Regions from separate parts of the Arthrobacter sp. Sr24 genome, predicted to be linked through region 2. Evidence: riboswitches for the same ligand, from Rfam matches in the RefSeq annotation. Region 2 holds a riboswitch; each other region holds the start of a gene.
The links. A riboswitch is a leader RNA that binds a small molecule or an ion and turns the genes downstream of it on or off. The one in region 2 is predicted to bind S-adenosylmethionine.
Positions count from the first base shown of each region.

Region 1: linked by a shared signal. The riboswitch ahead of ACX80D_RS03540 (bifunctional o-acetylhomoserine/o-acetylserine sulfhydrylase) and the one ahead of ACX80D_RS15745 (OsmC family protein) in region 2 are both predicted to bind S-adenosylmethionine.
Region 3: linked by a shared signal. The riboswitch ahead of ACX80D_RS00710 (ABC transporter ATP-binding protein) and the one ahead of ACX80D_RS15745 (OsmC family protein) in region 2 are both predicted to bind S-adenosylmethionine.
Region 4: linked by a shared signal. The riboswitch ahead of ACX80D_RS06525 (hypothetical protein) and the one ahead of ACX80D_RS15745 (OsmC family protein) in region 2 are both predicted to bind S-adenosylmethionine.

Region 1 covers NZ_JBTNDB010000003.1:121,292-128,502, reverse strand. The annotation lists gene ACX80D_RS03555 (SGNH/GDSL hydrolase family protein) at 1-294, shown strand, start outside; gene ACX80D_RS03550 (hypothetical protein) at 498-920, shown strand; gene metX (homoserine O-acetyltransferase MetX) at 949-2,109, opposite strand; gene ACX80D_RS03540 (bifunctional o-acetylhomoserine/o-acetylserine sulfhydrylase) at 2,162-3,478, opposite strand; SAM riboswitch class IV at 3,556-3,672, opposite strand; gene ACX80D_RS03535 (Tex family protein) at 3,831-6,326, opposite strand; gene ACX80D_RS03530 (VOC family protein) at 6,441-7,079, shown strand; gene ACX80D_RS03525 (CPBP family intramembrane glutamic endopeptidase) at 7,202-7,211, opposite strand, start outside.
Region 2 covers NZ_JBTNDB010000031.1:11,866-19,076, reverse strand. The annotation lists gene ACX80D_RS15765 (LacI family DNA-binding transcriptional regulator) at 1-892, shown strand, start outside; gene ACX80D_RS15760 (MarR family winged helix-turn-helix transcriptional regulator) at 889-1,416, opposite strand; gene ACX80D_RS15755 (LLM class flavin-dependent oxidoreductase) at 1,552-2,610, shown strand; gene ACX80D_RS15750 (NADPH-dependent F420 reductase) at 2,607-3,305, shown strand; gene ACX80D_RS15745 (OsmC family protein) at 3,447-3,989, opposite strand; SAM riboswitch class IV at 4,025-4,144, opposite strand; gene ACX80D_RS15740 (ABC-F family ATP-binding cassette domain-containing protein) at 4,317-5,954, shown strand; gene ACX80D_RS15735 (NAD(P)-binding domain-containing protein) at 6,353-7,211, shown strand, end outside.
Region 3 covers NZ_JBTNDB010000001.1:131,506-138,716, reverse strand. The annotation lists gene ACX80D_RS00730 (hypothetical protein) at 1-302, opposite strand, end outside; gene ACX80D_RS00725 (polysaccharide deacetylase family protein) at 311-937, opposite strand; gene ACX80D_RS00720 (hypothetical protein) at 974-1,186, opposite strand; gene ACX80D_RS00715 (CoA-binding protein) at 1,299-1,715, opposite strand; SAM riboswitch class I at 1,810-1,923, shown strand; gene ACX80D_RS00710 (ABC transporter ATP-binding protein) at 1,930-2,775, shown strand; gene ACX80D_RS00705 (aliphatic sulfonate ABC transporter substrate-binding protein) at 2,841-3,881, shown strand; gene ACX80D_RS00700 (ABC transporter permease) at 3,878-4,687, shown strand; gene ACX80D_RS00695 (SUKH-4 family immunity protein) at 4,715-5,233, opposite strand; gene ACX80D_RS00690 (carbon-nitrogen hydrolase family protein) at 5,341-6,147, opposite strand; gene ACX80D_RS00685 (adenylosuccinate synthase) at 6,327-7,211, opposite strand, start outside.
Region 4 covers NZ_JBTNDB010000006.1:153,033-160,243, forward strand. The annotation lists gene ACX80D_RS06515 (VIT1/CCC1 transporter family protein) at 1-927, opposite strand, end outside; gene ACX80D_RS06520 (biotin/lipoyl-containing protein) at 1,375-1,605, shown strand; gene ACX80D_RS06525 (hypothetical protein) at 1,773-2,072, opposite strand; SAM riboswitch class IV at 2,085-2,195, opposite strand; gene ACX80D_RS06530 (sodium:solute symporter family protein) at 2,283-3,806, opposite strand; gene ACX80D_RS06535 (helix-turn-helix domain-containing protein) at 4,027-4,614, shown strand; gene ACX80D_RS06540 (DUF2804 domain-containing protein) at 4,729-5,748, shown strand; gene speB (agmatinase) at 5,939-7,045, shown strand; gene ACX80D_RS06550 (thiamine pyrophosphate-binding protein) at 7,042-7,211, shown strand, end outside.

The DNA of each region.
Region 1 (7,211 bases), on a different contig from region 2:
GGAACACGAATGTGGGACGTGGACAGGCTTCATTTCTCCCCGCTGGGGCACCACACCATCGCCATGATGGCGCTCGATGCTCTGAATGTTAAACACTCGCTGGTCCCCCTCGAGCCCTCTCCTCTGCCGGCGCAAAAGTGGCAGGCTGCCCGGGCTGAGGATTTGGTCTGGGCTAGGGAGTTCTTGTTCCCCTGGGTGCTGCGGCGTTTGCGGCACCAGTCCTCCGGTGACGGGATCACCGCCAAACGCCCCACGCCAGGGCCTGTGTTCAATCAGGTGCTGGATTCTGAGTAGGTGGGATCCCGACGGCTTCTGACGGACCCGACGGCGTCCGAATGTACTCGGCACTTTGGTGTTTCGTTGCGCCACTCCGAGGCTTTTATGGCGGCGCTCTGATCTTTCGCGGCCTCGGGTTCCGTCGCAGTTTTCACGACTAGGATGGGGTTTGGCGCAGTGTGCAATTGCGTCCTATCAAGAAGAGGTGCATTGTGATGCTCATGTTCGAGCCACTAGCTACTAGCACTGTTGCCGAAACATCTAGCAGCAGCTTCAGCGCCCAACCGTTTTTGGTGCTGATCATCATTGGCGTGGTGCTTCTAACCTCCTTCATCAAGGCAGCAACGCGCAAGAAACGTGAACAGCGCGCCGACCCCTACACGCAGGCGAAACCATCGGCTCGGACCGGCATCGCCCACCAGCCCGACAATGTCCCCTACGTAGGAACACTCCTCAATGGTGTTCCCCTAGCTAACTACGACACCTCCCACGGCCACCAGACCACCGGATTCGCCAACGAGCGGATGCGCGCCGAGGCTGAGCTGAAGCGTCAGCTCGATGCGCTGGATGTTGCTCGTCGCAATAGCCAAGTGACCGCGGACCAGTACGCTGTGCACCGCGAAGCAATCTTCAAGAACTTCTAAACTCGATATCTCCTCAAACAGTGGATTGCTATTTCGCGAAAAAGGCGTCTTCCAAGAGCGCACCCACTGCGGCGACCTCTGTCAGAAAGCCGTCGTGCCCGATGCTCGAATCAATGATTCCCACCGCAACCTCACCGGGAAGTGCCGCTGCCAGCTCCTGCGACTGAGCCGGGAAATACAAGCGGTCGCTGTTCACCGCCGCAACTAGGAACTGGACCTTCTCTGTCACTACCAGCGCCTCAGTCAAGGTGCCGCGGCCACGCGTGACGTCGTGGCTCATGAGCGCCTCGGTGATCGCAATGTAACTATTGGCGTCGAAGCGACCCACCAATTTGCGCGCTTGGTGGTCCAGATAGCTTTCGATCGCGAACTGACCACCCGTGGCGGGTTCTAGGCGCACATGAGTGATGGTGCCGCCGTCGTCCTGTGCCTTTCGACCAAAGCGGTGACCCATATCAGCCTCAGAGCGGTAGGTGATGTGGGCAATGCGACGGGCCAGCCCCAGCCCGGTGGTGGGGGCGGCGCCGTCGTAATAATCCCCGCCAGCGAAGTCTGGGTCCTGCCGGATGGCCAGCACCTGAGCCTGGGCAAAGGCGATTTGTTCGGCAGTGCTGGCAGCGCAGGAAGCCACCACGGCGCAGCGCTGGACACGGTCAGGGTAAGTAACAGCCCATTCCAAGGCCCTCGCCCCGCCCATGGATCCGCCAATGACGGCATACCAGACGGTGACACCCAATTTCTCGGCTAGGAGCGCTTCTGCATGGACGGAGTCTCGGATGGTGATGAACGGAAAACGGGAACCATAAGGCTTGCCGTCGGCGGCAATGCTGGAGGGACCGGTGGTGCCATAGCAACCACCAATCATATTGGCGCAGACCACAAAGTACTTGTTGGTGTCGATGACCCCGCCGGGACCCACCAAGCCTTCCCACCAGCCATCTTCCTCGGAATCACCGCGGCTGACATGTGTGCTGCCGGTCAGGGCATGCTGGATCAGCACGGCGTTGTCGCCGGCTGCATTTAGCTTGCCCCAGCATTCAAAAGCCATGGTCACGGAAGGCAGCTCGCCCCCAGCTTCCAGCGGCAGTGCGCCGATCTCAATGGAGCGCAACACACCACCGCCCTGACCCACGGCTGCGCAGAAGTCCTCGCCGACGGGTTCAGCGGCAGCGGCTGAAAGCCCCAACATATCTTTATTCACCGCATCGTCCACTACTTTGTCCACCGCGTGTTCCATGGCATTAGGCCGATTTTGCGGCGCGGAATCCGGCTTCCAGATCGGCGATTATATCGGCGACGTTTTCCAAACCGACCGAGAGGCGAACCAGCCCGGGGCGCACACCGGCGGCAAGCTGCTGCTCGGGCGAGAGTTGAGCATGCGTGGTGGAAGCGGGGTGAATGACCAAGGAGCGGACATCACCTAAGTTGGCAACGTGCGAGTGCAGTTCCAAGCCATCAACAAAGCGCTTGCCAGCTTCGGCACCGCCCACAATGTCGAAGGCGATGATGGCACCGGTGCCGTTGGGGCTGTACTTGCGTCCGCGCTCGAACCAGGGGCTGGAGGGAATACCGGCATACGCGACGGCCTCAACGTTTTCATTGCTCTCGAGCCACTGTGCGACGGTGACGGCGTTGCTGACGTGGCGCTCGATGCGCAAGCTCAGCGTCTCGATGCCCTGAGCAATCAGGAACGCGTTGAACGGCGAGATGGCCGAGCCCAGATCACGCAGCAGCTGAACACGAGCCTTGAGGATGTAGGCCAAGTTGGCTCCGAGAGCACTGCCCACACCCAAATCACGGGCATACACCAGCCCGTTGTAGGTCTCATCCGGGGTGTTGAAGCCGGGGAACTTCTCCGGGTTAGCCGCGAAATCGAACTTGCCGCCATCCACAATGACGCCACCAATGGCGGTGCCGTGCCCACCGAGGTATTTGGTGGCCGAATGGATCACAATATCGGCACCCCATTCGAGGGGGCGGATCAAGTACGGGGTGGCCAAGGTGTTGTCCACAATCAACGGCACGCCAGCCTCGTGGGCAATAGCGCTGATGTTTTCCAGGTCCAACACGTCCTGGCGCGGGTTCGATACCGTCTCACCGAAAAAGGCTTTGGTGTTCGGGCGAACGGCTGCACGCCACTGATCCAGGTTATCGGGATCATCGACGAAAGTGACCTCAATGCCTAGCTTCTTCAGCGTGTGAGCCAGCAGGTTGAATGTGCCCCCATAAACACTAGGACTGGAAACGATGTGGTCGCCTGCTTCGGCGAGGTTCAAGATGGCAAAGGTGGTAGCTGCCTGACCGGAGGCGAGCAAGAGCGCGGCAACACCGCCTTCCAAACTTGCTACACGCTGCTCGACGGCGTCCGTGGTGGGGTTGCCAATACGGGTGTAGATCGGCTCTAGCTCAGCTAGGGCGAACCGTGCTGCTGCACTCTCGGCCGAAGGGAACACGAAGGATGTGGTCTGGTAGATCGGGAGTGCACGGGCGCCTGTGGTGGCGTCGGGCTCCTGACCTACATGGATCTGACGGGTTTCAAATGACCAACCGTTACTCATGGGTGGGTTCCTTCACACTAGTGGCCTACAGCAAAAGCCCTTCACCGCGCACTGCGGGAAGGGCCTTGAACAGATACGGCCCGCGCTTGCACCGGAACCGGATGGTTCGATGCCAGGTCTTCACCCGGGGCACCCCACCGCGGAAGGAGGGTTGCCGGTCAGCAAGCCGGGGCTATTCGCTGACACTCATGACCTAACTTCCAGTGTGGAAGATCCCCCGCGAACCCGCAACAATATGACGACTTTATGACTATTGGCGAACATCTGTTTGAAAACCCGCCAAAAAGATGCCAGAGGATGAATTAGTGAACGATGAGCGACTTTCACCCTCTTCTTTCGGTGGTGCCGGGCGCTACTTGCCCAACCCCGCACGCCGCAGCGCCTCGGCCATGGCTGTATTGGCCTGCGGCGCAGCACTTGTCCGCCCCTGCTGCGCACCCTTCTGATTCCCGCCAGGCTGAGCTGCGCGCTGCGGGCGCGAAGGTGATGGACGCCCGGAAGTGCGGGAGCCGACGTCGGACGTCCTAGTGGGCTCCTCGGCGGAACCTCTGGAACCGGAACCTCTGGAAGCAGCACCCTTGGAATTAGCGTGGGCCCCGACACCCACTTCATCGTCCAAGCGCAGCGTGAGTGAAATTCGTTTGCGTTCGGGCGCCACTTCCAGCACCTTCACGCGCACCACCTGGCCGGATTTAACCACCGTGTGCGGATCCGACACGAAGCTGTTGCTCATGGCCGAGACGTGCACCAGCCCGTCCTGATGCACACCGATGTCCACGAAGGCGCCGAACGCTGCCACATTTGAGACCGTGCCTTCCAAAATCATGCCGGGGCGCAGATCCGTGATCTTCTCGATGCCATCGGTGAACGTGGCGGTTTCAAAGCGCGGCCGCGGGTCACGCCCTGGCTTTTGCAGCTCGGCAATGATGTCCCTGACAGTGGGCAGACCGAACTCTCCCTCAATAAAATCGGCCGGATTCACCGAAGCCACGGCCCCCACTCCGCCGGCGATCTCATGCGCTCCAGCGCCGGCCGCGACGAGAATTTTGCGCGCTACTCCGTACGCTTCGGGGTGCACACTAGAGGCGTCCAGCGGCTCCGCTCCCCCGGTAATCCGCAGGAATCCAGCGCATTGTTCGAACGCCTTCGGGCCCAGCCGTGCCACCTTAAGCAGCTCGCGGCGCTTCTTGAAGGGGCCGTTCTCATTGCGGTGAGCCACAATGTTCTCACTCAAAAGAGGGCCGACGCCGGCCACCCTCGCCAAGAGTGCTGGCGAGGCCGTGTTCAGATCCACGCCCACCGCATTGACGCAGTCTTCCACCACGGCATCTAGGGAACGGTCCAGTTTGGCCGGGGTGAGATCGTGCTGGTATTGGCCAACGCCAATGGACTTGGGCTCAATTTTGACGAGCTCGGCCAGCGGGTCCTGCAGGCGGCGCGCAATCGAGACGGCACCGCGCAGAGAGACATCCATGCCGGGCAGTTCGGCGCTCGCCAACGCCGAGGCGGAATACACGGAAGCGCCGGCCTCGGAGACCACCAGCTTGGTGACCGAACGCTCAGGATTGAGCCGTTTGAGTTCAGCCACAAGTTCAGCAGCCAGCTTGTCGGTCTCGCGACTGGCCGTCCCGTTGCCAATGGCAATCAGCTCAACGTCATGCCGCTGGCTCAGTGAGACCAAGGTTGCCAGGGCTTCATTCCAGCGCTTTGCCGGTGCGTGCGGATAGATGGTCTCGGTAGCGGCAACCTTTCCCGTGCCGTCCACCACCGCTACTTTGGTGCCAGTGCGCAGCCCGGGATCCAGTCCCAGAGTGGAACGGTTTCCAGCCGGTGCGGCAAGGAGGACATCGCGCAGATTGGCGGCAAACACGCGAACAGATTCCTCTTCGGCGCTTTGGAACAACCGGACGCGCAAATCCACAGACAGCCGGGTCAGAATACGTGTGCGCCAGGCCAACCTGGCTCCGGTCATGAGCCACGTATCGGCAGCACGGCCGGATTCGGTAATACCCAAAGAGTGTCCAACAGCATTCTCATACACCGCACGGGCCTGAGCTGTTGCTTCCTTATCCCGGGGGTCAGCCTCGGCCAGATCCAGCGACAGCACGCCTTCCTTCTCGCCACGCAGCAAGGCCAAGACTCGGTGACTGGGCAGGGTGTGGGGTGGCTGAGCGAAGTCAAAGTAGTCCTTGAACTTCTCACCGTCATTGTCCTTGCCAGTTTTGACAGCGGAACGCAGGCGCCCAGTTTTCCATAGCCGTTCCCGCAATTCACCGACCAATGCCGCATCTTGGCCTGCACGTTCAATCAAGATGGCCCGGGCGCCAGCCAAGGCGTCGTCCGCTGTGGCAACGTCGCGCTCTGAACTGACGAAGGCGTCCGCCTCAGCGGCCGGGAACTTCGATGGATCGGCCAACAGTGCATCAAGCAAGGGCTCCAGTCCAGCCTCGCGAGCTGTATCAGCCTTGGTCTTCCGCGTGGATTTGTACGGTAGGTACAGATCTTCCAATTCCGATTTAGTGGCTGCAGCTTCCACCGAGCGGCGCAAGGAATCACTGAGCTTGCCGAGTCCGTGAATGGTTTCCAGCACCACCACACGCCTGGCTTCCAAGTCACGCAGGTACCGCAGACGTTCTTCGAGTTCGCGCAACTGGGTGTCGTCAAGGGTGCCGGTAACTTCTTTTCTGTACCGGGCAATAAAGGGGACACTGGCGCCGTCGTCCATCAGGCCAATAGCAGCACGGACCTGAGCCGGGCGCACACCCAGCTCAGCGGCAATGGCGGCGATAATGCGCTCGGCCTGGGCGGATGCGGTGGGCAGATTCAGGGGTACGGCTCTCTCATTCACCCTTCAATTCTGCCCCACAACAGACGCTTGCTGCGACCTGCCCACATCACACGTCCCATGTGCCTTAGGTAACACTAAGTCGAGAGCCTGATCACAAAGTGCCAAGATGAAGCTATGCGAATGGATCATGTTTCTTACGCCAGTGAATCAGATGGATTGGCTGCCACTTCGGAGCGAATCGCAACAGCCCTTGGGGTCAAGGCGGTCAAGGGCGGAGTGCATCCGCGCTTCGGTACCCGCAATATGATCATCCCCCTCACGGACCACCATTACCTTGAAATCGTGGAGTGCCTCAACCACCCGGCTTCCGACAAAGCTCCGTTCGGGCAAGCCGTGCAGGCCCGCTCCGCTGCCGGTGGCGGTTGGATGGGTTGGTGCGTTGCGGTAGACGATCTCGCCCCCTTCGAAGAGCGCCTCGGCAGAAGTGCGGTTCCCGGAAACCGCAAGTTCCCGGACGGGCAGGAGCTGATCTGGCAGCAGATCGGCATCAAGGGCCTGATCGCGGATCCGCAGGTCCCGTACATGCTCAAGTGGGAGGGCGATCCCACGCTGCACCCCTCACAAGCCCGCCCGTCCACGGTGCGCTTGTCCTCGCTAACCATTGCCGGCAGCGCTGAACGCGTCACCGAATGGTTGGGTGAGCCCGTGGAGGCACCGTTGAACGATGTGGCCGTGGAATGGGTCGCCCCGCGTGGTACCCCAGGCATCATGAGCGTCACCTTTGAAACAGCCAATGGCATGGTGACGATCTAGTTTTTGAGTTCAGGGGGTAGTTGTTACCTTTCGCCCACGGTCTGCCGGGGGGCGAAAGGTAACAACTACCCCCTCGTTTGCCGTTAAGCTCTCTTGCCGTTGTTTTTTGCCCCATAGGCGACTCAGCCACCG
Region 2 (7,211 bases):
TGCGCTGGCCAGAGGCCGAACCCATGTATTGGCGCTCCTTTACCCAGCGCTACAGCACCGCTTTTCACCCACCTCCATTCAGTTTTTCACCAGCGCCGCAGATCAAGCCAGGCTGCGTGGATATAACTTGGTGCTGTGGCCCATGAGTAATGAAGCCGAAGGAGTCACGGAGCTCACGTCTTCTGGCCTAGTGGATGGCGTGGTCTTGATGGAGGTTCAACTTGATGACCCACGCGTGGGTGAGCTTTCCAAAAGCAATGTGCCGTTTACCTTAATTGGGCGCACTCGGGACACCACCGGAATCCCCTTTGTAGATGTTGACTTTGAAGCCGCTGTGGAAGATGCCGTAGATCGAATGGTCCAGTTGGGACACACAGATCTAGTGCTGATAGATGGCGGGATTGGGAACCAACTGCTTGGCGGATACGGCCCCGTAGCCAGGACGCGGAAGGCATTTGGTGAAGTCACCACACAACGAGGCCTCAACGGATCCATCATGAGCGGATTACACTCATCGGCCGGTGGACGCGAGCTGGCCCGTGAACTTGCCACCAAGCACCCCGGAACAACGGGTGTGCTCATGATGAATGAACACGCCGGGCCCGGTTTCGTGGCTGGATTGCAACAGGCTGGCTACCGCATACCGCAGGATATCTCTATCCTGGCCCTCGCTTCATCACTGGATACGACAGGCATGTCCGAACCCGAAATGGATGTTCTCATATCGCCGGCCGACGAACTAGGCCGACTGGGCGTTGACGCCTTGATTGATCAACTGGAAAAGAGGGATCAGCCATTGCCACAAGTGCTCATTGGATGCGCCTACTCCCCCGGCGCAACTATGGCTAAGGCACCAGATAGTGCGGTCCCAGTTAGGGCCGGAGAGCGTTAGCCTTTCGCCCCAAGCATTTCTTCAACAGCCTCACAGGCGCCGAGATCGTGTTCGGAAGCGGCCGGAGCATCGCAGGCTACGCGGCGCAAGAGTGAGCGGAACAGCTCCCGTTCCTCATCGGCAAGTGCGCCTAGGACCGTACGCTCTGCTTCAGCAACCCGCTGTTGCAAATCTGCCAAAACCTCGAGCCCGGAATCTGTTGCCACCACAATGCGGGCACGGCGATCGGCGGGGTTGAGCTGACGCTCCACTAGCCCGGCCTTGACAAAATCATCCACCAGGTACGTCATGACAGTTCTGTCAATGCCAAGGTGTTGGGCCAGCGCCAATTGGTTGGGCTGCTCGCCGCTGACAACAGCAACCAGAACCTGGTAACCCCGCGCACCATGCGGAAAATCGCCCATGAATTCACCCATGGCAGCATTTGTGGCGTTTTGATAATTACGCACAAGAACGCCCAGTGTCCACCCGAAATCTTCTTGGGGACTGGTCTGCGGCTGCGCGGCGGTTGCTGTGTTGCTCATGACACCCATCATAACGGACATCTACGCTTTACAACAGATCATATTTTAGTAAGATGATCTGTATAGCAACGCATATTGTTATTTCAACGTGTTATTTCAACTGCCGTTGCCGGATCGGGCTTGAGGAGCATTTTCATGGAACTTGGCATTTACAGCTTTGGTGACGTTCACGCAGACCCCGTGACGGGTACGCAGGTCAGTCCCCAGCAGCGCATGGCCGACCTCCTTGAACGCGCCCGCCTGGCCGATGAGGTGGGCCTTGACTACTTTGGGCTCGGCGAACATCACCGCCCCGAATACGCCGTCTCCTCGCCCGTGCCCGTACTTGCTGCGGCCGCCGCGCAAACCAAAAACATCAAGGTCGGCTCCGCTGTCACGGTATTGAGTACCGAGGACCCCGTCCGCGTCTACCAACAGTTCGCCACTTTGGATTTGCTGTCCGGCGGACGCGCTGAACTGACGGCCGGACGAGGCTCATTCATTGAGTCCTACCCACTCTTCGGCGCGGATCTAAACAATTATGAGGAACTCTACGAGGAGAAGATCGCGCTCCTGCTGGCCCTCAATGAAGCTGGACGCAAAGAAGAATCCATCACCTGGAGCGGCAAGTTCCGGCCCGCCTTGCACGACGCCACCATTTACCCTCGCCCTGTAGAGAACAATCTGGACATTTGGATCGCCACCGGCGGCACCCCCAGCTCCACGGCACGTGCGGCAGCCTTGGGAACCAACGTCATTTACGCCCTGTTGGGCGGAGCTGTCAGCAACTTCGCCCGGCACGCGCAGCTCTTCCGGGCCGGAGCAGCCCAAGCCGGACACGATGCCAAGGCACTGAAGGTGGGAGTGAGCGCCGTCGGACTTGTCAGTAAAAAGAACGCAACGGAGACTTTTTACCCGTACTGGCGCCGAGTCATGGAGGACATTGCCAGCGAGCGCGGATTCACCCCGCCCAACCGCATCAGTTACAACATGCAGACCGCACCGGCCGGCGCCATCTACACCGGCACCCCGGAACAGGTCGCCGAGAAGATTCTGCTCACGCATCAACTCATGGGCCATGACCGTCACATCCTGGAAATGGACTTTGCATCGGTGCCGCAAACCGATGTCCTGAAATCGATTGAGCTCTTCGGCACCGAGGTCAAACCCTTGATCGACGCCGAACTCCGCAACGCAAAGAAGGTAACCGCATGAGCCAGCTCTCTCCCACCCTGCACGATCCGGCAACCATCACCATCGGCATCCTCGGCGCCGGAAAAGTGGGCACCGGCGTTGCCCGCCAAGCGCTAGCGGCCGGCTACCGTGTGCTGATTGCTGCTTCCGGGGACCCGAAGAAGATCTCGTTGATCGCCTCTGTCATGGCCCCCGGCGCCGTCGCCGTCTCGGCCCAGGACGCCATGGAGCTCTCGGATTTGGTGGTACTTTCGGTGCCGCTGCACAAATTCCGCACGCTGGATCCGGCAGCTCTTGCCGGCAAGCACGTTGTGGACACCATGAACTATTGGCGCGATACCAACGGAGATATGCCGGAGCTTGCGGATGCGCGTTCCAGCTCAGAAATGGTGCACGCTCACCTTCCCGGCGCCCGCCTCGCGAAGTCTCTGAACCACATTGGGTACCACGAGCTGGAGCTGGATGCCCGTGACGCCGGCGCCGCTGATCGCCGCGCGTTGGCCGTTGCCTCAGACGATCCGGAGACCCGCGCCTTGGTGCTGGACTTCGTGGAGCACCTAGGTTTTGACGCCGTCGACGCCGGTCACCTCGCCCAAGGTGCGGCCTTCGAACCGGACACACCCATCTTCACTGGCTCCTACGATGAGGCGGGGCTGCAGGCGGAACTTCTGGCCTATGCCGCAACTGCGCAAACCGAGCTCAGCCCCGTCGCGTAGACACCTTGCGTTTAAGCTTCCATGCGCCTGTTCACGGCGGTTGCCGGTGCGGTCGATTCCCTTTGCTTAATCCTCGATCACGCACCGGCTAGCACCGCTTGGCTCGGGCTTCTACGTCTAGGCCAGCCCCTGAGACAGCGCTCAGGCCTTGGTGATGACCGTGCTGAAAGGTGTCGGGTTACTAAATAGATCCTGGACGGGGCAGCGCGCCTCCACCGTCCGGGCCAGTTCGTCGTACCGTTCCTGTGATTCTGGCCCGCTGATGTTGACGGTCAAGCGGATGTCACTGAATCCGGGCCGTATGCTCGCATCGATGCCGAAGAGGCCGCGCACATCTAGGTCTCCCTCGGCGTTGATGGTGATGTCGTCCACCTGAATACCAAGCTGCTCGGCGTACAACCGGTACACCACTACTTGGCAGGAGATGATGGCGCCCAGCGCGTATTCCACGGGGCTGGCTGCGGTGTCGTCGCCGGCCAGAGCAGCCGGCTCATCCACCGTGAACTGGTGCTTTCCTGAGCTGATACGAGTAGCCACCGATCCCACACCAACGCCGTCAACTTTGTACGTGAGCTTTGCACTGTCCGGGTTGGCGCCGATCCGCTGCGCCCATGCTGCACCGGCTTCGCCAAGACGGGAAGACCGGACGGTGGCATCATTGATCAAAGTTGTTGCTTCAGACATGGTTTTCCTTCACGTGAAGGCGAGTGCTTAGCACCGCGCCATACTTACGCCAGCGGCTGGTGCCGGCGGCGTCGAATCCTCACCTGGGGCACCCCACTATGGTTGCGAGGGTTGCCGTTCGACCGGCCAGGGCCGCATGGTCGAAACTCTTGATTCTGCTCACCAGTGTGCTCGCGTTGAGCAGTCCGTTTCAAGAGAGACGTCACACGGGGCAACACACCCCTGGCTTGCACTCCACTGCGCCCCGTGGAGCGGGGCGCGGAGCTCGTAGTGGCCGGGCCCGAGGGGCGGCACAGGAAGCACCTCGAAGCAACTTAAGATAGATACATGAGCGCAACACTTGTGGCAAAGGACCTTTCCGGCGGCCACGCCCACCGCACCCTGTTCACCAGCCTCTCCTTCACGGTAGCCCCGGGAGATGTCATTGGCATCGTCGGCGCCAATGGAGCCGGAAAATCAACACTTTTGAGCCTTCTCGCAGGCGCTGCAACACCTCAGGGCGGCAGCGTGAGCACCGCACCGCAGGACGCTTTCGTCGGGTGGCTGCCACAGGAACACGAACGGATCGACGGCGAAAGCATTGCCGAGTACATCGGCCGGCGGACGGGTTGTACTCAAGCAACGGAAGACATGGAATCCTCCGCCGAAGCCTTGGGCTCGGGCAATTCCGCCGACGATGACCGCTACGCCACAGCGCTGGATCACTGGCTGGCCTGTGGTGCCGCGGATCTCGATGAACGCATCCCGGCAACCTTGGCCGAACTCGGTCTAGAGCTGAGCCCCGACGCCGCCATGACCGGACTTTCCGGCGGACAGGCAGCCCGCGTTGCCCTGGCCGCGCTCCTGTTGAGCCGCTTCGACATTGTGCTGCTGGATGAGCCCACCAACGATCTGGATCTGGCTGGGCTAGCCCGGCTTGAGGACTTCGTGAAGGGCCTGCGCGGAGGCGTGGTGCTGGTTTCCCACGACCGGGAGTTCTTGGCCCGCACCATCACCTCCGTGGTGGAGCTGGATTTGGCGCAGAACAAAGTGGGCGTTTACGACGGCGGCTACGATTCCTTCCTAGAGGAACGCGCCATCGCCAAGCGCCACGCCCGCGAAGCTTATGACGAATTCGCCGACAAGAAGGCCGACCTCGTAGGGCGCGCCCGCGTCCAGCGAGAATGGAGCTCCCAGGGCGTGCGCAACGCCATGAAGAAGAGCCCCGACAATGACAAGATTCGGCGCAAGGCGGCCAGCGAATCCAGCGAAAAGCAGGCCCAGAAGGTGCGGCAGATGGAGTCACGGATCGCACGCTTGGACGAGGTTGAGGAGCCGCGTAAGGAGTGGGCACTGCAGTTCAGCATTGGCGCCGCCCCGCGCTCCAGCACCGTGGTTTCAACCTTGAATGCGGCCGTAATTCGGCAGGGCGATTTCACGCTCGGCCCCATCTCAGCACAGGTCAACGCCGGTGAGCGCATTGGCATCACCGGCCCCAATGGCGCCGGGAAGTCCACCCTGTTGCGGTTGCTCCTTGGCCGCACTACCCCGGACGACGGCGTTGCCTCCTTGGGTGCCAATGTGGCCATCGGTGAGATTGATCAGGCCCGCAGCCAATTCCCGGAAGACGCTCCCCTGGGGGACGCCTTCGAGGCTCTGGTCCCCGAGTTGAATCAAGCCGAGGTGCGCACACTGCTGGCCAAGTTCGGCCTCAAAGCAGATCAGGTGACCAGCCCGGTGGGCGCCCTCTCCCCCGGCGAACGCACTCGAGCCTCACTGGCGTTGTTGCAGGCCCGCGGCGTGAATGTTCTGGTGCTCGATGAGCCCACCAACCATCTTGACCTGCCTGCCATCGAGCAGCTGGAGGAGGCACTGGAAAGCTACGAAGGAACGTTGTTGCTGGTCACACACGACCGCCGACTGCTGGAAAATGTTCGTTTGGACTCCCGCTGGGCGGTTTCTGGAGGGCAGCTTTCGGAGCTGTAACGCGGCAGTGACTAGGCAGTTACGAGCCGCATCTTCCAAAGCATTAGTACAGCTTACGAATTTGACGATATTGACTTACCTTCTCTGAAATGTTGCAATAGGTAACAGGTTTGCCGCTTCTTGGATCTGCGGCAAGCTGCTGATCGAATCCTGGTGCCACTTGCACCACACCGGTCCCGGACATCGCCCATGTGCTTGATTTTCCGAGGACCACCAGCGGTCATCCGCTTGGGTTTTGCCGCAGTCATAGCTGCCGCTGCGCTCCCTGCGCATTATTGCCCCGCTTGGAGGCGCTGACGAATCGTCCGCTTCCGCTCTATAGCGCTATAGCCGCGGGCGTGGATTCGAAGCGTCATGTTCCAAAGGACACAGCCGATCCAAGTGATGAGGAGAACAGCATGAGATTGCGAGTCGGAATCATTGGCGCAGGCCCCAGCGGCATGGCGCAGTTGCGAGCATTTGAATCGGCACGCCAAAATGGCGCGGATATCCCAGAGATCATGTGCTTTGAGAAGCAGTCCGATTGGGGCGGCCAGTGGAATAGCAGCTGGCGAATTGGTCTAGACAACCACGGCGAGCCGGTGCACTCCAGCATGTACCGCCACTTGTGGTCCAATGGGCCCAAGGAATGCTTGGAATTCGCGGACTACTCCTTTGACGAGCATTTTGGCCGCGCCATCTCCTCTTTCCCGCCCCGCGAAGTCCTCTTTGACTACATCAAGGGCCGTGCCGAGAAGTCAGATGTCCGCAAGTACGTGCAATTCAGCACCGTTGCGCGCCACACCAGCTACAACGAAGTCACCGAAGAATTCACGCTGACGGTAGAGAATCTTGTTACGGGCGACACCACTGACCACGTCTTTGACAAGCTGGTTGTCTCCACCGGACACTTCTCCACCCCCACCGTGCCCGAGTTCAAGGGCATCAATAGCTTCCCGGGTGAGGTCCTGCACGCCCACGATTTCCGCGGCGCAGAGCGCTTCGCGGGTAAGAACCTACTCATGATCGGCGCCAGTTACTCCGCTGAGGACATCGGCATGCAGGCCCACAAGATGGGCGCAGCATCCATCACCTTCAGCTACCGCACCGCACCCATGGGCTTCGACTGGCCCGAAAATACTGTGGAGCGCCCGCTGGTCACCCACTTTGATGGACGCACCGCCCACTTCAAGGACGGCACACAAGGTGAGTTTGACGCCGTCGTACTGTGCACTGGATATCAGCACAAGTATCCGTTCCTGCCCAGCGAGCTGAGCT
Region 3 (7,211 bases), on a different contig from region 2:
CCGCGCGGCGTCAATGCCATTCTGGGACCGTCTGCCAGTCCGCCGGCTTGCAGCAGCAGTGGCCAAGCGAAACTAGAAATGGCCTCATTGGCATAAAAGTCCCCACCGGGCAGCTCCTTTTCCAGCAACCGCATGGTGGCAGCCGTGGGCTTCCGGGTGGCTGCACTGACCCGTAGTTTTCCTCCATCAGCCAGCGCGAGCAACACCGGGAGCTGCACGATCGCCCTGGATTCTGTATGAACTTCCGTGCCAGGCAGGGTGCGATCTTCGTTTTCCACCAGCTTCAACTCCTTCTGTTTCATAGCAGATCTTACGGTGTGGCCAGATAGTCTTCGAGCAGCACCACTTGGAGTCCGGCCGCTTTTTGCGCTTTGAGGAATGCAGCGAGATCGTCCGGGAATTCCTTCCTGAAATGCATCAAAACGATATCCCCTGGCCGCAGCCCCGCGCCCACTTGGTAATCCATTCCGCCTGCATTGGCCTTGCTTTCCCAAGCCACAATGACCTTCATGCCGCACGCCGCAACAGCCCGCCGGGTGGCCAGGGTGTACGGGCCGCCGGGCGGGCGAAAGAAGACCGGCCGGCGGCCAAACTGTTGCTCTTCAAAGTCAGCCATACCGCAAATTTCGGCCTTTTGCTGTTCGTAACTGAGCTGGATAAATCCCAAATCGTGGGTCATGGTGTGGTTCTCGATGAGGTGTCCGGCCGCAGTGTATTTTCTATAAAAGTCTGAGCTTCCAGCAATATAATTGTGAGCCAGAAACAGCGACGCCTTGATCCCATTTTTCTCCAGTAACGCCAGGAACGAATCCCGCTTGATCGCACCGTCGTCGACCGTCAAAAACACCACTTTTTGCTCGGTAGACACCTTGGTCAGCACCGGCGCCAGCCCGTCTACGATGGGCAGCGGCACGCAGCCCGGCACCAGCCCCTCCAACGTATCCACCCTCCCGGTGAGCGGGTTCTTGGGAAGCTAGCTGCTGGGAATATCCGACGCCGGAGCTTGCGTACTCGAGGCCGCCCCACTTTCCACTGGGGTACTTGAGGCAGCGACAGTAACGATGGGCGGCTCAGTGGTGGCTGGGCCAACTACCACAGCGGCCGGCAACGCTGAACTATTGGTGTTGGCCCACCACAGTCCGGTGGCCACGAGGGCGATCGCGAGCACCAGCACCGATAAGGCCACCCAACGGCCACGTCCAGGTCCAGGGGACAGATCAAGGTGGCGGGGAATAAGTAGCTTTTCTGGTTTCTGTTTCTGGTTTCCGGAGATCGGCTAGCGGCACAGCTGGAGCCGCTTAGAGCCCAAGTTTTGCAGCTTCAATCTTGGGGCAGGTATTCATCACCACGTCAAGACCAGCAGCCTGGGCACGCTGGGCCGCGTCTTCGTCAATAACGCCCAGTTGGAGCCACACCGCTTTGGCACCTACTGCTATGGCTTGGTCAACCACGGCTCCCACCTTGGCGGAGTTCACAAAGCAATCCACCACATCGATGCTGCCTGGGACCTCAGCCAGGGTCTTATATCCCTTGGCGCCATGGACGTCGTCGCCCTTCAAACTCACCGGGATAATCTCCTGACCCAGGTGCTGCTGAAGGAACAAGGAAACACTGACAGCAGGACGCAGCGGGTTACCGGACAAGCCCACCACAGCCCAACGTCCGGGGGTACTCAGAAGCCGGTGGATCAGCTGCGGATCATTGATGTGTGCCATGTTACGAGCCTAGTCCCCCACCGATTGTTACGCCTCGCGAACTCGACGCACTTGCCGATTTCTGCCGTCACGCCACTTCGTCTTAGTCTTGAGATGACCATCCCGAGCGGCCGAGAGATCTGGCTCATTGACGCCGCAGCAACCCTGGTTGACGCCTCTGCAAGAGGAGTCATCGCCGGCAGGGTGCTACCGCCAGGAACGATGGAGTGTTGTGATGTCTGCTTTACTTTCGCGCTCGGCACCTGCCGAATCAGTGTTTTTGCCAGCGGTAATTTCCGATCCCCAAGGCACTGCGGCCATGCCGGTTGCCTTTCAGGGACTTGGCCGGTCCTTCAGTTCAAAGGGCGGAACGCACACGGTGCTCCGGGATGTTTCCTTTGATATTCAGGCTGGGGAAATCGTAGCCCTGCTAGGACCTTCCGGCTGCGGAAAATCCACCCTATTGCGTGCCGTTGCCGGGCTCGACGCCCCCAGCAGCGGATCTGTGACCATTGACGGAACAGAAGTATCCGGGATTGACTCACGCTGCGCCGTAGCCTTCCAAGAACCCCGTCTCCTGCCTTGGAAATCGATCGCCAGCAACGTGGCGATCGGAGTTCCATCCGGAGCAGACTCAGCACGCAGCCGCCACGTAGTGGAAAACCTGCTGGAACTGGTGGGCCTCTCATCCTTCGCTGGACACCGGCCCCGGGAAATCTCCGGCGGCATGGCCCAGCGGGCATCGTTGGCCCGCGCTTTGGCCCGCAATCCCGGTGTTCTCTTACTGGATGAACCCTTTGGTGCACTAGATGCTCTGACCAGAATCACCATGCAGGATCTGCTGCTGGATATCCATTCAGCCGAACCGACCACGGTTCTGCTGGTCACCCACGATGTGGATGAGGCGTTGCAGCTCGCTGACCGCATCATCCTGCTCGGCGACGACGGCACCGGCCAGCCCGGTTGCACCATTGTGCGGACCGTGGATGTGCCCGGTGCACGCCCCCGAGACCGGGCTTCAACAGAACTGGCCGGACTGCGCAGCTCACTGCTTGGCAGCCTCGGCGTCGACGGCCACTAGCCACTTCTTTCTAGTTACCTTCTTTCTTTCTTTCTTTCATCAGCACACCCATTTTGAGGACCACTATGCCTAATTCAGCTCATTTCAACCGCCGATCCTTCCTAGGTTTCACCGCCGCCGTCTCCGCTCTGGCCCTGGCTGGCTGCGCCGGTGAGGACGCAGCAACCAACGCCGCTGGCAAAGCGGGCGGCTCTGACACTCTCAACATCGACTTCGCCACCTACAACCCGCTCAGCTTGATCATCAAGGAAAAGGGCTGGTTGGAGGCAACTCTGGCGCCGAAGAACGTCACCGTGAAATGGCTGCAGTCCGCCGGCTCCAACAAGGCCAATGAGGCACTGCGTGCTGGAGCGATCGATGTTGGTTCCACTGCTGGCTCCGCCGCGCTGCTGGCACGGGCCAACGGCTCCCCCATCAAAACCATCTCGCTCTACTCCCAGCCTGAGTGGGCAGCACTGGTCACCAACAAGGATTCCGGCATCACCAAAGTTGCCGATCTTAAGGGCAAGTCCGTGGCCGCCACCAAAGGCACCGATCCCTACTTCTTCTTGGTCCAGGCACTGGAGGAAGCCGGTCTTAGTACCAAAGACGTGACGGTGGAGAACCTACAGCACGCCGACGGTCGCGCTGCGCTAGCAAACGGTTCTGTAAATGCTTGGTCCGGCCTGGACCCCATCATGGCCACGGCCGAGCAGGAGGGCGCTACGCTCTTCTACCGGAACCTTGATTTCAATACTTACGGATTCCTCAACGCCACCGAGTCATTCCTGAAAGAAAAGCCTGAGTTGGCACAGACCGTGGTGGACGCCTACGAAAAGGCCCGCGTCTGGGCTGCGGCAAATCCGGAAGAAACGGCTCAGATCCTGGCCGATGCTGCTGGTCTGAAGCCAGCAGTTGCCACCACTGTGATTCTCGAGCGCAGCAACTTGGATGTCTCCGGAATCCCGGGCGAGAAGCAGCGCGCAGTGTTGGCCAAGATCGGCCCCACCTTTGTTGAGCTTGGCGATGTCAAAACTCAGGCCGAGGTAGACACAGCCCTGGAAACCCTGCTGGATGATTCCTTCGCCCTCAAGGCAAATCCTGATTCAATCAAGGAATCCGCATGACACTGAAGCTTGACACTCCAACGCAAGCACCCCTGCATCGAACTCTTGGAGGCGCCGGTGGCTGGGCCAAGCTGGGCTTGGGACTGATTCTTCCGGTCATCATTTTGCTGGCGTGGCACCTAAGTACCGCTGCAGGCATATTCTCGCCGGCTCAGCTGCCTTCGCCACGAGCAGTATTTGAGGCTGGGACAGAGCTCATTGCCCGCAATGAACTGTTCGGCCACATTGCCATCTCCACGCAGCGAGTGCTCCTTGGATTCTTGGCTGGAGCCGTGTTGGGTGTGTCCTTGGGAGCTCTTGTGGGACTTTCAAAGGTCGCCGAGGTTTTGCTGGGGCCCACCATCGGCGCGCTCCGGGCGGTCCCGTCCCTGGCATGGGTACCGTTGTTGATCCTCTGGATGAAGATTGGTGAGGACTCCAAGGTCACGTTGATTGTGATTGGGGCCTTCTTCCCGGTGTTCACCACGGTGTCTCTGGCCTTGCGCCATGTGGATAAGAACCTAGTCGAGGCTGGACGAGCTTTCGGCTTGAAGGGTCTGAAGCTGCTGACCACGGTGCAGTTACCGGCGGTGGTCCCGTCCATCTTCTCCGGGCTCCGGCTAGCACTGGCACAGGCGTGGTTGTTCCTGGTGGCGGCGGAACTGATCGCCTCGTCCATGGGGCTGGGATTCTTGTTGACCGATTCACAGAATAACGGCCGTACCGACAGGTTGCTGTTGGCCATTGTGATGTTGGCGGTCCTCGGGAAAACTACCGATGCGCTGCTGGGCTTGGCCGAGAAATGGGCCGTAAGACGCTGGTCCTAAGCACGTGGCACTAAAGACACCCTCAGGTCAGGCGTCAACGAATGATTCGTTGGCGCTTGGCCTGTCGTTGTCTCCGGAGTCGGACTCTTCCTGTTCTTCCTCTTCTTCGTCGTCATCCTCGTCAAGGTCCACATAGTCTTCGCTGGTGAGCTCCTCGGTGTACAGGGCCCAGAATTCATTGGCAGCAGCGGCAGCCGGGTCGATAGCTTGCAATTGTTCTTGAAAGGACTTTCTCACGGCGGAGAAGTCCTCATCATCTTCGGGGCCAACCGTGTCACGGTCAATGGCTCCCCAGGCGGCAATAATGGCGGGGAGGGTCTCCAATGAAGAGGCCATCAGGGTCTCCTCGTCTTCGCAGACATACAACACGGATCCGCTTTTTCGATCGACCACAACAAACTGGAAATCATCGTCGTTGCATACAATGGCCCGGCCGCTAGGATCATCGGCAAAGGGCGGCTTGAGCCATTGCCCATCCAAAGGGACATCCTCTAGGGCAACCGGGTACAGACCCTCCAACACGGACCAAATCTTGGTGTCGTTCATGATGTCCTCCTACCGACCATTCAGCCCTTAGAGCCTGCACTGACTATCCTGCCTGCTTATAGTCTCGACACTAATCACCGCCGCTTGCCCCGTCAACGGGAATCTTTCTAGCCAGCAGGAAGCACTGTGGCGCTGCTTTCAAAACGCCGGTTACGTAGCACGGGGAGAAATTCGCGAACTTCTTCAATGCGCCGGTGAGTAATATCTGCGGTGGCCACACCTTCGTCCTCGTCATTGAGGAAATCAATGGCGATACCCATGGGGTCAAGGATGGCCGAGTGCCCAATGCAGTGATCACTGGAGGTACCCGCAGCCACCACCCAGCAGGTATTTTCAATGGCCCGCGCCTTGAGCAAGGTCTCCCAATGATCGATCTTATGTTCGCCCTTGAACCAGGCTGCCGAAACGCAGATCATGTCCGCTCCGGAGTCGGCCAGAGCCCGTGCCAGTTCGGGGAAGCGGATGTCGTAGCAGGTCATGATGCCCACCTTGAAGCCACCGATCTCCACCACAGTGATGCCGCGGTCGCTGGGCTTGATCCGGGTTGATTCTTGGTAGGAGAAGGCGTCATACAGGTGCAGTTTCCGGTAGGTGCCAAGGATTTCACCGTCATCACCCAGTGCCACCACGGTGTTGTACGGGCGCTCCTCACCGCTGGATTCATAGCCACCAGCAATGACGGCGATGCCCACTTCGGCGGCAATCATGGACAGCCCGCGCACAAAGGTGGTCCAGTGCGCGTCCACGGCTGCGGCGAAATCGCCCTTGATCCGGCCCACGGAGAACATGGCCTCTTCCGGGAAAACCACCAGTTTGCTGCCGTCCTCGGCTGCGGCCGTGGCGAGCCTGCGCATGGTGGCCAAATTCGTGACGACATCTGCACTGGGGTTGAATTGTCCAACACTGACCTTCATGCCGTGGGTCCTTCCGCTCGGTTCTCTGTGGAACCAGACTAGCCCTTCCCGCGCCCGCCGTGTCCCCCGAGCCAGCCAATCAAGCCCACCCAGACAAAAGGAAAGGACGACGCCGGAACTTTAGTTCCGCCGTCGTCCTTCCTTGCGCTTGCCCGGAAATAGACCGGGCTGTGCTGTTACTAGTTGATCAGATCGTGGCGCACAATGGTCTGGTCGCGGTCCGGGCCCACGCCAATGGCGGAGATCCGGGTGCCCGACATAGCCTCGAGGGCCAAGATGTAGTTGCGCGCGTTCTCGGGCAGATCTTCCATGGTGCGGGCCGTGGTGATGTCCTCGGTCCAGCCTGGAAAGTTCTCGAAAATGGGCTTGGCGTGGTGGAATTCGGTCTGCGTCATGGGCATTTCATCATGACGCACCCCGTCCACGTCGTAGGCCACACACACGGGGATGGACTCGATGTTGGTGAGCACATCCAGCTTGGTGACGAAGTAATCCGTGAAGCCGTTGACGCGGGAAGCGTGTCGGGCCAGGACGGCGTCGTACCAGCCACAGCGGCGCGGACGGCCGGTGTTGACACCGAATTCGCCACCGGTGGTTTGCAGGTAGATGCCCATGTCATCGAAGAGTTCCGTGGGGAACGGACCGGCGCCAACACGGGTGGTGTAGGCCTTGATGATACCCACGGAGCGGGTGATGCGCGTGGGGCCAATGCCTGAACCAACCGAGGCTCCGCCTGCGGTCGGGTTCGAGGACGTGACGAATGGGTAGGTGCCATGGTCGACGTCCAGGAACGTTGCCTGGCCACCTTCCATGAGCACTACTTCGCCGCGGTCTAGAGCCTCGTTCAACACAAAGGTTGCATCGATGACCATGGGGCGAATGCGGTCGGCGAAGCTCAAGAAGTACTCCACCACCTCTTCAACTTCCACGTCACGACGGTTGTAAACCTTGACCAGAAGTTCGTTCTTCTGCTTGAGCGAACCCTCTACCTTCTGGCGCAGGATTGACTCATCAAAGAGGTCCTGGACGCGGATACCCAAACGGGCCACCTTGTCCATATAGGC
Region 4 (7,211 bases), on a different contig from region 2:
ACTCAGGCCCGTCATGCCGAAAAGGAACGGCAAGATCGGAATGATGGCACCGGAGGCGAAGAAGCAGAAGCTGGCGCCGGCGGCGCCCCAAGCGGTGCCCAGTGTTTCGTGTTCGTCCGGGGATTCAAAGTTCTCCGGTTGCAAGGACAGGCTGGGATCGCAGTCGCAGCTGAACTGTCCCATGCGCTCAGCCGCACGGTGTTCTGCGGCTTCACGGGTCATACCGCGAGCCAGATACACGAGTACTAGTTCGTTGTTTTCCAGATCCAATGACTGAGCGGCCGTCAGAGTGACCTGCGTTGGTTGTGAAGCATCAAGGAGTTCGCGTTGAGAGCGGACGGAAACAAACTCACCGGCACCCATGGACAAGGCCCCAGCTAGGAGCCCTGCGATACCGCTAAACAACACCACTTGGCTGGAAACTCCTGTGGCGGCCATGCCCACCACTAGGGAAAGGTTGCTCACTAAGCCATCATTGGCACCAAATACTGCGGCGCGGAAGGAACCGGAGAGGCGGATACGGCCCCGCGTAGCCAGGCCGCGGACCACTTCTTCATGGATGGATTCATCGGCTGCCATGGCGTCGGTTGCATCGACATCGGTGGCATAGGGTGACCGGGACTCGGAACGTTGAGCCAGCGCCAAAACAAAAACAGAACCAAAGCTCCGGGCCAGCAGTCCCAAAAACTGATTGTGCAGTGAGGGACGGGCTGGAGCGCCTGCGTGCTCACCCAAGAGATCCAGCCAATGCCGTTCATGGCGCCCCTCGGCCTCAGCCAGGGCCAGCAGAATTGCTTGCTCTTCGCCTTCTCGACGCTTGGCAAGGTCACGGTACACGGCCGCTTCGGCCCGCTCATCAGCCAAGTATTGGCGCCACCGCCTGATTTCTACAGGTGTGGGCACGCGGTCCGGCGCAGTCTCTGCCACAGTCTTACTCCTCTAAGTCAGCAACCACTGTAGCGCGGAATCACGCGGTTTTTTGGTCGGTAGTCCTCGGAAAAAAGTTTAGGTAGCCCGCAAAATATCGTAACTATGAACGAGGTCATAGAAAGTACTGATCGGCAGTCAGATCAAGACCACAGACAAGTCGCGTCAAGAAAATCAGAAGGGAGAAATGACCGCCAAAAACACCGCCAGGAGGCTGCTAATGCAGAATCAGATTGAGGTGATGGGTTAGCCCTAAGAGTTGAGGCCTCTCCAGGGAGCCCGATGCGGCCGTCACCGAGCACGATCCCAACCCGGTTCGGACCTGAGTCAGCACTGAAACCGGTGATCCCGGCCCTATGGGCCCATTCCGTCCGCTGAGGAACTGGAATAGGCTGTGTTGCCAACGGCCGCAAGCACTGTGGCCGCTGTCCGAAAGGCGGTTGCCGCATGACTGAAATGCTCTTCCCAAAGATGACAGGGGACGCTAGCGAGCCCGGCGTTGTCTCTACTTGGTATGTCCAAGATGGTGATCAGGTCACAGAAAAGCAGCTGATCGCCGAGGTCTCGATTCACAAGGTCGACGCCGAGATTTACGCGCCCGTTCCCGGTACCGTCAAGCTCCGGGTTGACGAAGGGGACGAGGTGGCTCAGGGTGCGGTGATCGCCGCGATCGAATAGTCCCCAACTCCTCCCGAACTGAGCCGCTGGCGCGTCTTAGTGCGGGTCCCTGGGAGTTGTGGGCCCACCCAACTCCTCCCGAACTGAGCCGCTGGCGCGTCTTAGTGCGGGTCCCTGGGAGTTGTGGGCCCACCCAACTCCTCCCGAACTGAGCCGCCCGCCCCAGCTCAGAACGTGGAGAGCCGGAAGCCCACGTTGCGTCCGGCCCGCACACCATTCTGAGCCACCGTGATGACCAAGGTGCCCAGTTCCGGAATCCAGCGTGCCGGGCGCACTGCCTGGGTCAAGGCCGTGGCGAGCTGTTCCGGCTCCTGCGTCTGGTAGTCGTGGAAGCCGTTGGGGGTCTGAAACGAGACCGCACCACGGTTCACATCCACTGCAGGCAGTACCGGGATTCCGGCGGATTTCGCAGGTTGATTCCCCGCGTTTTGACGCTGACGGGACGTGACAGGGGTGCTCGAAGACATGGCGATGACCTTTGCTTGCTCTTGCCCGCGGAGGTTTCCGGGGGCCGCTTCCTCATCCGAACCACCCGTGAAGCATGGGGTTGGCGTGCGGCCAGTCGGAGCTTGGCGCCGCATCTCTTGAAGCTGTCCCAATACTACTGTTTTAAAGTACGACGGCGGGTGGTGACGTAATAAATTACGTCACCACTCGCCGTCGTACTTCTGAGAAGGTTACTTCGCCAAGGTGGCGGTTTCCTCATCCGGGTTGGAGTCCGTGGCTGCCGCGGCGAGGCGGTCATCCCACCCCTTGCGGATGTGCGCAGGGGTGACCGGGGTCAGTAGGGAGACAACAACGTAGACCAGCAGCGAGGCGATGAGGCCGACGTAGATGGGTTCGTTGGCGTAGATGCCGTCGGCGCTGGGGATGGTTCCCGTGGCGTACAGGACCAGCATGACCAGGGTCAGCGCGCAACCCACGGCCATGGACCAAGCGGCGCCCAGGCCGGTGCCGCGCTTCCACACCAGGCCGCCGATGATGGCGACGAGGAGGCCGCCTACCAGGATGTCGTAGGCGATGGTCAGGGCGAACACCACATCGTTGACCACGATCGAGATCACGATGACCATGACGCCCAAGATCAATACGTACCAGCGGTTGGCGCGGACATCGTGCTCGGGGTTTGAGGTGTCGGAAGCGTCGATGGTCTTGCCGAACCAGCTGGCCACGAAAGGGACAACGTCCTTGCGGGCTACTGTGGCGGCGGCAATAAGGGCACCGGATGCAGTGGACATCATGGCGGCCACGGCGGCTGCCATGACAATGCCGCCGATCCCCATGGGCAGCAGGTTAGTGGCGACCTCGGCGTAGACAACGTCCTTGCCCAGCCCTGCAACATCGATGTTAGGCAGCGCCACAAAAGCGGCCATACCGATCATGGCACCGGCAACGCCGTACAAGATGCAGTAGATGCCAGCGGTGGCGCCGCCCCAACGAGCCACCTGGGGATCGCGGGCTGTGAAGACGCGCTGCCAAATGTCTTGGCCAATCAATAGGCCCAAGGTGTAGACCACAAAGTAAGTGATGATGGTCTGCACGCCGATGCCATCCCACTGGAAGAAGCTGGCGTCAACGCGTTCCTTGATGCCGGAGAGTCCGCCAGCTGCGTTCCACGTGAAGGGCAGCATGAGCAAGAAGATACCCACGGTTTTAATGACGAACTGGACCTGATCGGCCAGCGTGATGGACCACATGCCGCCAATGGTTGAGTAAATCAGCACGATCACACCGCCGATGGCAATGGCGAGCCAGCGGTCTAGGCCGAACAGCACCATGAAGATGGTGGCGTAGGCGCCGGTGGAGGTTGCCGAGATCATGATGGTGTACGCCAGCATGACAATGCCGGACATCTTGGTTGCTTCGGCGCCGTAGCGCAGGCTCAACATTTGCGAGACCGTGTAGATCTTCAATTTCTGCAATGTTGGGGCGAAGAGCAGGCTCAGCAGCAGTACGCCGACGCCGATCGCGACCACCAGCCACATGCCGGAGATGCCGAACTTATAGCCCAGCCCCACCCCACCAACGGTGGAAGCGCCGCCGAGGACCACCGCGGCCATGGTGCCGGTGTAAAGGAAGGGGCCCAGGCGCCTTCCGGCAACGAGATAGTCGCTATTATTCTTGGTTCGCGATTTACCCCACCAGCCAAAGGCCAGCATGGCCACCAAATATAAGACGACTATGGCAATGTTTAAGTCCATGAAGGGCTCCAGTGTGCGAAAGTTGGGGATCTAGCCGTGCTGCCCGTGGCATTTGGGCTACTCCGTGCGACTACAGAGTAGTCGAGAGGCTACGTAGCTAAGGTCCCACTAGCGGGTATTGCCTGTTGAGCAACATTTGTTGTCTATTAGAATAAACTGTGATCGTGGTTACAGTCAAAGTACCGCTAGAATTCTTTGGATCGCTATGTAAGGAGCCATCATGAAAGCGTTAGCCCTAGAGCCCAGTTTTGGGCCGGTTGCTATTGGCTCGCGCATCCGTGCGGCCCGCCAGGATCAGCGCCTAACCATTGAGCAAGTCGCTGAGGCTACAGGCTTAACGAAGGGCTTCTTGAGTCGGGTTGAACGAGACCTCACGTCTCCCAGTGTTGCTTCCCTAGTCACCATGTGCCAGGTGCTCTCAATCTCGATCGGTGATTTATTTGCTGCCCCTGAAACGCATTTGACGCTTAAAGGTGAGGGTCCGCGCATCTCCTTGGGTGGCGAAGGGATTGTGGAGCGGCTCCTGACCTCGCGTTCGGAGCGTCGGCTGCAGGTCCTCGGTGCCAGCATTGAACCCTTTGGTCGAGGAGAATCTGAGCTGTACGCCGTGGACTGTGATGTGGATGTACTGCACATCATCAGCGGAGAATTGACGCTCATCATGACGCAGGATTCCTACGACCTGAAAGCGGGAGACACCCTCTCCTTTCCTGGCCGTGAGCCGCACAGTTGGGAAAACCGCACACCATATCCGGTAGAGGCGCTGTGGATTCTCGTTCCGGCCGCTTCCGGATCCGGTAGCGGCTAGCTCGGTAGCTCGGTAGCTCGGTGGCTCGGTAGCTGGCGGGTTGGCAAGCTAGAGCGTTGCCGGTGCAGCATCCTCTGATTCCACTTTCACCTGACTATAAAGCGAAGGATTCCGATGAGCGCGGGCATGCTGGTTGAACACGAAATTACGTCCCGGGTCGCACTGACTCTGCCCAATGGCAGGCTCAATCCAGCCGCCGTGGGGTGGACGCGCACGCCGTTGCATGACACCTCAGGGATTGGTCGCGGACGTCAGCGGTGGGGACGTAATAAGCGCTGGGAGTATTGGGCCATCACCTCACCCACGCACATTGTGGCCATGACAGTGTCCTCGCTGGACTATGCCGCCGTGCATGAAGTGTGGGTGCTGAATAGGGCCACCGGCGAAGCTGTCAGCGCGAACGTGACGGGTATTTTGAGCGGAAGTGCCACGTTGCCGGCGTCGTTGGGGGATGGCTCCGCGCGGGCTAAGGCGGCCACATTGCAGATCGATATTGCCGAGGTTCCCGGCGGAACGCGGCTACGTGCATCTACGCCGCGGGTGCGTCTGGACATCATGGCGTTGAAGCCTGCGGGCCACGAATCGTTGGGTGTTGTGGTGCCCTGGAACGACCGCCAATTCCAGTACACCGTCAAAGATGTGGCCCGGCCAGCCCGTGGCACGCTCTCGGTGGATGGGGTGGTGGTTAGTTTGGAAGAGGGTGAATCATGGGCCGTGCTGGATCATGGTCGTGGCCGCTGGCCTTATTCGATGCACTGGAATTGGGGCGCTGGTTCTGGCGTTACAGACGGGCGGACCATTGGGATTCAGCTTGGTTCTAAGTGGACAGACGGCACCGGTGCCACCGAGAACTCGCTGCTAGTGGACGGGCGCCTGCACAAGATCAGCGAAAACCTGATCTGGGACTACAGCCCCACCGATTTCCTAGCCCCGTGGCATATTCACGGCGCCACAGCGGATCTGGTCTTCACCCCGTTTTACGACAAAGTCTCCGCGATCAACTTGGGCGTGCTGGGCAACAATACCCACCAGTGCTTTGGCCACTACGACGGCGAGATCGCCGACAGTGACGGGAACCGCATCGCGGTGGCTGGCATTCTCGGCTGGGCAGAGGACGTGCACAACCGCTGGTGACGGCTGCGCAGCCGGGACGTAAGGTTTGCAGCCGAGTCTTGCAGGCCACGGCAAAATATGTCCCACGTGAAACGTTTGGTTCACATTAGGCAACATGAGTTGTACGATGGTGATCAACTGCTGGATGTGACGTGGATCTACAATCGCCGAAGATGCGTAGAAATAGTGTCACAAGAAAACGAGGACGTCCATGAAAGAGCTCCGCATCGAGGCTAACGGGAATCTTGGCCCGATCGATTCCGCCCAAATTCCGCGCTATGCCGGTGCTGCGACATACGCACGCCTGCCGCGACTTGACCAAGTTGCCAAGGCGGATGTGGCAGTTGTTGGGGTTCCCTTCGACAGCGGTGTCTCCTACCGGCCCGGCGCCCGCTTCGGCGCCAATCACGTCCGTGAAGCATCGCGTCTGCTGCGTCCCTACAATCCGGCGTGGGACGTTTCTCCGTTTGAAAACTGCCAAGTTGCCGATGCTGGTGACATGGCCGTAAACCCCTTCAATATCAATGAAGCCATTGAAACCATCCAGCAGAACGCCCTAGATCTCACGGCGCAAGGCGCCAAACTGCTGACCATTGGTGGCGACCACACCATCTCATTGCCGCTGCTGCGCGCTGCTGCCGAACGCGCTGGTGAACCCGTGGCCATGTTGCACTTCGACGCGCATCTGGACACCTGGGACACCTACTTCGGCGCCGAATACACGCACGGTACCCCGTTCCGCCGAGCTGTCGAAGAGGGGATCTTGGACACCGAGGCCATCTCCCATGTCGGCACTCGCGGCCCGCTCTACGGTAAAAAGGACCTCGACGACGATCACCGCTTCGGCTTTGGCATCGTCACCGCAGCAGACGTCTACTACCAGGGCGTGCTGGAAACTGTGGCTAAAATTCGGGACCGCATCGGCAACCGCCCGCTCTACATTTCCGTGGATATTGATGTCCTAGACCCTGCCCATGCTCCCGGCACCGGCACTCCCGAGGCCGGCGGCATCACCAGCCGTGAGCTGATCGAGATCATTCGCGGATTCCGCGGCATGAACCTGGTCGGCGCCGATATTGTGGAGGTCGCTCCGGCCTATGACCACGCCGAAATTACCGGCATCGCCGCCAGTCACGTGGGTTTCGAGCTCGTCACCTTGATGGCCGACAATCACGTGGAAGGGGACCGCTTTGGCACCCCGAACGGATACGCCGCCCAAGCCCTTGACGCTGAAGCTCGACGACGCCCGGCTGGATTCGCGCCCACGTCCGCAAAGAATGTCCCGACCACTATTGAGACCGAAGGCGGCAATAAATGAATCCCCAGCAGCTCCCCAACCTCGCGAACTCGGCCGGGGACCCCTCGCTGTCGGAAGCCCCTGTCCAGCGCAACGGCGGAGACCTCGTGGTGGAAACACTCACGGCGTTGGGGGCCAAGACCGTTTTTGGCATTCCGGGCCAGCACGCCTTGGGCCTCTTCGACGC